2 regions of the Mesorhizobium sp. BHscii genome follow, and region 2 is predicted to be linked to the other one. Evidence: predicted binding sites of a transcription regulator. Region 2 holds the regulator's gene; the other holds the start of a gene.
The links. Region 2 encodes LexA, which represses DNA repair genes until DNA is damaged. Its sites were predicted from a motif close to TGTTCNNNNTGTGTTCNG; they were not measured.
Positions count from the first base shown of each region.

Region 1 (3,533 bases), on a different contig from region 2:
CTGGCATGGCCCTGCCGGGCTGCAGGCGATTGCCGGCCGAATCCATTCATTGGCCAACCGGCTGGCGACCGGTCTCACCGCGCCAGGAATTTCGGTGCTTGGCGCAAGCCGCTTCGACACGGTGACGGTGGAAGTGAAAGGCAGAGCCGGCGCGATCGCCGCCGCTGCTGAAAAGACCGGCCGATTGCTGCGCGTCATCGACGCCGACCACATCGGCATCAGCTTCGACGAGACCTCGACCGATGCCGATCTGGACGCCATTGCAGCACTGTTCGGCGCCAAGGCAGGCGCTGCTGGCACCAGCACCACTCCGGGCAAGCCACGTGGTAAGGCGTTTCTCAGCCAGCCGGTCTTCCACGAAAACCACTCGGAAACGGAGATGATGCGCTTCTTGCGCCGGCTGGCCGACAAGGACCTGGCGCTCGACCGCGCCATGATCCCGCTCGGCTCCTGCACGATGAAGCTCAACGCCGCCGCCGAGATGATGCCGGTGAGCTGGCCAAGCGTCGCCAATCTGCATCCATTCGCGCCGGCCGGGCATTCGGCAGGCTATCGCGCGATGGTCGGCGAACTGGAAGGCTGGCTGTCGGAGATCACTGGCTTCGATGCGGTCAGCCTGCAGCCCAATGCCGGCAGCCAGGGCGAGTATGCCGGGCTGCTCGCCATTCGCGGCTATCACCGCTCGCGCGGCGAAGGCCACCGCACCGTCTGCCTGATCCCGTCATCCGCGCATGGCACCAATCCGGCGAGTGCGGCGATGGCCGGCATGAGCGTCGTCGTCGTGCGCTGCACCGAGGATGGCAATATCGATATGGACGATATGAGTGCCAAAGCCAATGAGCATTCCAAGAATCTCGCCGCGCTTATGTTCACCTATCCTTCGACGCATGGCGTATACGAGGAAGGCGCGCGCCACCTCTGCGCCCTCATTCACGAGCATGGCGCCCAGGTCTATTTCGACGGCGCCAACCTCAACGCCTTGGTCGGCCTCGCTCGCCCCGGCGACATCGGCGCCGATGTCTGCCACATGAACCTGCACAAGACCTTCTGCATCCCGCATGGCGGCGGCGGTCCCGGCGTCGGCCCGATCGGCGTCAAGGCGCATCTGAGAGCTTATCTGCCCGGCCACGTCACCGAAGGCTCGGGCCATGCCGTGTCGGCCGCACCGTTCGGCAGCGCTTCGATCCTGCCGATCACCTGGATGTATATCCGCATGATGGGCGCTTCCGGCCTCAAGCAGGCGACCGAGACGGCGATCGTTTCCGCCAACTACGTGGCGACGCGGCTCGCGCCGCACTTCCCGCTCCTCTACAAGGGCAGGCACGATCGCATCGCCCATGAATGCATCCTCGACACCCGCGTGCTGAAGGAGAGCTCCGGCATCAGCGTCGACGATATCGCCAAGCGGCTGATCGATTATGGTTTCCATGCGCCGACCATGTCGTTTCCGGTGGCCGGCACGCTAATGGTCGAGCCGACCGAGTCCGAACCCAAGAGCGAACTCGATCGCTTCTGCGAGGCGATGATCGCGATATCAGGCGAGGCAGCCAAGGTGGCGAAAGGCGAATGGCCATTGGCCGACAATCCGTTGGTCAATGCGCCGCATACCGCGGCCGAGGCGCTGGCCGGCCAGTGGACCCATCCCTATTCGCGCCTGGAGGCGGCCTACCCCGCCGGTGATGCCGACATATCAGCCAAATACTGGCCGCCGGTGTCGCGCATCGACAATGTCGCCGGCGACCGCAACCTCGTCTGCTCCTGCCCGCCGCTGTCGGAATATCTGGGGGCGGCGGAATAGAACCAGCCGATTGCGACGCAGACTGCCCCCTCATTTCCCGCGCACACGCAATGAGGGTGGCTGATGCGGCAAACCCCTGAAGGCCGGAGTTTCGACCCATTTCGGCCGCTTGGTTGCCGGATGGTTTTGCAGTAAGAGCCCTATCCTCGAACGTAACAGGAACCTCCGTCGCCTGCCCGCAAAAAGCGTGGCAGTATCGGATGGTGATTCGCAGCATCGCAATCCAGGACCAGCATGGACGACAACAACGATCTTTTCGGCACTATGGACAAGCAGTCGCAACCGGTTCGCGCCACCGCTCGCCCGGCCGACCCGCTGGTGCAGGCGGCGAAGCGCCCGGCATCCCGCGACGGCAGCGAGAGCTACAGCGCCGCCGACATCGAGGTTCTGGAAGGGCTGGAGCCGGTGCGGCGGCGGCCCGGAATGTATATCGGCGGCACCGACGACAAGGCTATGCACCATTTGTTCGCCGAGGTCATCGACAATTCAATGGACGAGGCGGTCGCCGGCCACGCGACCTTCATCGATGTCGAGCTTTCGGCCGATGGATATCTGGCGGTGACCGACAATGGCCGCGGCATTCCGGTCGATCCGCATCCGAAATTCAAGAAGCCGGCGCTCGAAGTCATCATGACGACGCTGCATTCGGGCGGCAAGTTCGATAGCAAGGTCTACGAAACCTCGGGCGGCCTGCACGGCGTCGGCGTCTCCGTCGTCAACGCACTGTCGGACCATCTCGAGGTCGAGGTCGCGCGCGGACGCCAGCTCTATCGCCAGCGTTTTTCGCGCGGCGTTCCGGTGACCGGCCTGGAGCAACTCGGCGAGGTGCATAACAGGCGCGGCACCAGGATACGCTTCCATCCCGACGAGCAGATCTTCGGCAAGGGTGCGGCATTCGAGCCGGCGCGGCTCTACCGCATGACGCGCTCGAAGGCCTATCTGTTCGGCGGCGTCGAGATCCGCTGGACCTGCGATCCGTCGCTGATCAAGGAGAAGGACACGACGCCGGCTAAGGCCGAGTTCCATTTTCCCGGTGGCCTCAAGGACTATCTGAAAGCCTCGCTCGGCGACGAATTCCAGGTCACCCGCGAAATTTTTGCCGGCAAAAGCGACAGGCAAGGCGGCCACGGTTCGCTCGAATGGGCGGTGACCTGGTTCGGCGGCGACGGGTTCCTCAATTCCTATTGCAACACCATTCCGACCGGCGAAGGCGGCACGCACGAGGCCGGCTTCCGCAATGTCTTGACGCGCGGCTTGCGTGCCTATGCCGATCTGGTCGGCAACAAGCGTGCTTCGATCGTCACGTCGGAAGACGTCATGATCTCAGCGGCAGGCATGCTGTCGGTGTTCATCCGCGAGCCGGAATTCGTCGGTCAGACAAAGGACAGGCTGGCCACGATCGAAGCGATCAGGATCGTCGAGACCGCCATCCGCGACCCCTTCGATCACTGGCTGGCCGATAATCCCCAGGAAGCTTCGAAGCTGCTCGAATGGGTGATCGCGCGTGCCGACGAGCGGGTGCGCCGGCGCCAGGAAAAGGAAATCTCGCGCAAGAGCGCGGTGCGCAAGCTGCGGCTGCCCGGCAAGCTCGCCGACTGCACGCAGAATGCCGCGGCCGGCGCAGAACTCTTCATCGTCGAGGGCGATTCGGCCGGCGGCTCGGCGAAACAGGCGCGCGACCGCGCCAGCCAGGCGGTGCTGCCGCTGCGCGGCAAAATCCTCAACGTCGCCAGCG
Region 1 is NZ_JBSPKW010000026.1:25,981-29,513, reverse strand. Features, by position in the region: gene gcvP (aminomethyl-transferring glycine dehydrogenase) at 1-1,798, shown strand, start outside; gene parE (DNA topoisomerase IV subunit B) at 2,033-3,533, shown strand, end outside.
Region 1: a site for LexA is predicted at 1,945-1,962, ahead of parE (DNA topoisomerase IV subunit B). Genes of this name have one in related genera too.

Region 2 (3,533 bases):
TCGCCAATCTGGCGGTCATGCCAATCGTCACGGTCGTCATGTTCCTGGCCGTCCTCAGCGCTCTGGCAATGCCTTTCGGCTTCGACGGACCTTTCCTCTACATGATGGGCAAGGGACTGACGGCCATGATCGCAATATCGGGATGGATTTCCGAGCGGTCGCCGGTCGATGCAGTCGGGCTGATCTCGTTGCAGTCGGTTCTGCTGGTGACGGTCGCCCTGGTCATCGCTACGATGGCGACGACATGGTTGCGGCTTGCGGCACTTCCCTTTGCGCTCGCCGGCCTGCTGACGATTTCCGACACGCGCGCCCCCGATGTGCTGATTTCGGAAGATGCGCATCTGGTGGCGCTGCCGATCGGCGGCGGCGAACTTGCCGTCAACCGGGTGCGTTCGAACGAATTCACCACCGACAACTGGAAACATGCGCTGGTTTCAGCGACCATTGTCGAGCCGGAAACATTCGAAAAAGGAGACGTGCGGTTCGACATCGCCGACCCGGCCGACCTGCCGCCTGGAGCGCCCTTCTACTGCACTGCCGGCCTGTGCCTCGCCCGGCACCCGTCCGGCGCGATCATCGCACTCGCCGACGACCGCAAAACCGCACGGCCAGCCTGTGCCTTTGCGGATTTGATCGTCATCGACGATGCCACAGCCTATTATAATCCCTGCCGCAATCCGCTGGTTCTCGTCGTCACCAAACGGCAGCTCGCTCGCATGGGCAGTGCCGCCGTCTTCTTCGATCCGCTATCAGCGACGACGCGCGCAGAAATCCGTTTTGCCGTCAGACAGCCATATAGGCCTTGGCACGAGCAGCGGAGATTTTCGCGCGAGGCGAGGGGCTTGCCGCCATACCGCAGGGCCGAGAAACCCAAGAAGCCTGCCGCTCAGTAACGCCGGATCAGTCCGACGAGCTTGCCTTGCACCTTGACCCGGTCCGGCCCGAAGATGCGCGTCTCATAGGCCGGATTGGCGGCTTCCAGTGCGATCGAGGCGCCCTTGCGGCGGAACCGCTTCAGCGTCGCTTCCTCCTCGTCGACCAATGCGACGATGATCTCGCCAGGCTGGGCGGTGTCGGCGTTGCGGATGATGACCGTGTCGCCGTCGAAAATGCCGGCCTCGATCATCGAATCACCCTTGACCTCCAGCGCGTAGTGCGTGCCGCCGGTGATCATGTCCGGTGGTACCGAGATCGAATGCGTCTGGTGCTGGATGGCGTCGATCGGCACACCGGCAGCGATGCGGCCCATCACCGGTATGGAGATGGTGGCAACGACGTCGTCGTCATTGCCGGCCGCGGGCAGGCGCGAAGGCGCCGGTTTGATCTGTCGTCCGAGGCTGCCCTGCCCAAGGCTGCCCTGAATGACGCTTGGCGAGAATTTGCGAGCCGCATTGAGGCCGGGCGCGATCGAATCGGGCAGGCGCAGCACCTCCAGCGCGCGGGCCCGGTTGGGCAGGCGGCGAATGAAACCGCGCTCCTCCAGCGCCGTGATCAGCCGATGGATCCCCGACTTCGAGGCGAGGTCGAGCGCTTCCTTCATCTCGTCGAACGAGGGCGGAATGCCGCTTTCCTTCAGCCGCTCGTGGATGAACATCAGCAGTTCATGTTGTTTGCGTGTCAGCATCGCGACCCCCAACAGAATCAGAAAAACAAACCCAGAACAAACACTATCTGTTCCAGTTGTGTTCCGCAACCGTTTAAAGTTTAATGAATGTGTTGACGTTTTGTTCAGCGTAGCATCAGCACGCTGCACGCGGCGCCCGTCGCGGCTGGGGGAGCGAATGGCTCGCGCACGATCAGCCCGTTGGCGTCGGCCAGCATTTTGAGCATCGAGGAATCCTGGACGCCGAACGGGGTCGCCAGTGGCGTGCCGGCTTCTTCCTTCACCACCGCGCGTACATAGTCCTGCCTGAGATCGTTGGCCGGCATGGCGGCGCCGAGCCGCGCCTGACGCATGTCCTGCCGGAAGGCGCGGCCGCCGAGCCGCGCAAGCAGCGGCTTCAGAAAGAGCTGCGTGCAGACCAGGCTCGCCACCGGATTGCCAGGCAGGCCGATGCAGCGGATGTCGCCCAGCCGCCCGAACATCAACGGCTTGCCAGGCCGCATGGCGATTTTCCAGAAATCGAGCGTCATGCCTTCACCGGTCAGCACGTCATGGACCAGGTCATGGTCGCCGACCGAGGCGCCGCCCAGCGTGACAATGACGTCGGCGCCTGCGTCGACCGCTTGTTTCACCAGCGTGGCGATCGCCTCCTTGCGGTCGGGGGCGATGCCGAGATCGAGCGCGCTGGCGCCGACCGAGCGGGCCGCGGCGGCGACGCCATAGGCATTGGACGAGATGATCTGGTCGGGGCCAAGGTCGCTGCCCGGCGGCAGCAATTCGTCGCCGGTGGCGATGATGGCGATCAGCGGCCGTTTCACCACGCTGACCTGCGGGTGGTTGGCCGACGCCGCCAGCGACAATGCCGCCGGATCAAGCGGGCGGCCTTTCTCCAGCAGGATGTCGCCCTTCGAGAAATCGAGCCCGAGGCAGCGGATGTTGCGGCCTTCAACCGTCGACGCGGTCACTTCGACGCTGCCGCCGCCGAGATCCCTGGCATTCTCCTGGATGACGATGGTGTCGGCGCCTGCAGGAAGCGGCGCGCCGGTGAAGATGCGCACGGCCTGCGCCGGGCCGACTGTTCCGGCAAAGCCGCGTCCGGCCGGCGCCATGCCGATCACCGAAAGTCTTGCGGGCACGGACGCTACGTCCTCGGCCCGCACGGCATAGCCGTCCATAGCGGACGCGTTGAACGGCGGCTGGGTGCGAAGCGCCAGAAGCGGCTCCGCCAGCACGCGGTCGGCGGCGTCCATCAGGGCGACGCATTCAGCCTGCAAGGGCGCAGCATCCTCAAGCAGGCGCTCGAGCGCCTCGGCGACCGGAAGCAGTGCCATTATTGGCCTGCCCCCTTGGCGTCCGCCTTGTAGTCGCCGGATTTGCCGCCGGTCTTTTCCACCAGCCTGATGCCCGAGATCACCATGGCGCGGTCGACCGCCTTGGCCATGTCATAGATGGTCAGGCAGGCGACCGAGACGGCGGTCAGCGCTTCCATCTCGACGCCGGTCTTACCTGTGACGCGGGCCAGCGCCGTGACCTTCAGGCCTGGCAGCGTCGCGTCCGGTTCGATGTCAACGGATATCTTGGTCAACAGCAGCGGATGGCAGAGCGGGATCAGCTCATGCGTCCTCTTGGCCGCCATGATGCCGGCGATGCGCGCCGTGCCCAGCACGTCGCCCTTCTTGGCATCGCCGTCAAGAATCATCTTCAGCGTTTCGGGCCGCATCGCGACAAGACCTTCGGCGATTGCCGTGCGCGTCGTCTCCGCCTTGTCGCCGACATCGACCATATTGGCTTCGCCTTTCGCGCCAAGATGGGTGAGGGCGGCCGTCATCGTCAGTCAGCCTTAGAGCGACGTGCGTCCGTTTGGACGCGCAAAGTACTCTCTAACCCTTTGAAACTATGCATCGTGCTCTCCAAAAATCGATTCCGATCT
Region 2 is NZ_JBSPKW010000018.1:118,771-122,303, forward strand. Features, by position in the region: gene ACWTU7_RS22995 (ComEC/Rec2 family competence protein) at 1-893, shown strand, start outside; gene lexA (transcriptional repressor LexA) at 887-1,624, opposite strand; gene ACWTU7_RS23005 (molybdopterin molybdotransferase MoeA) at 1,729-2,934, opposite strand; gene moaC (cyclic pyranopterin monophosphate synthase MoaC) at 2,934-3,431, opposite strand; gene trpC (indole-3-glycerol phosphate synthase TrpC) at 3,498-3,533, opposite strand, start outside.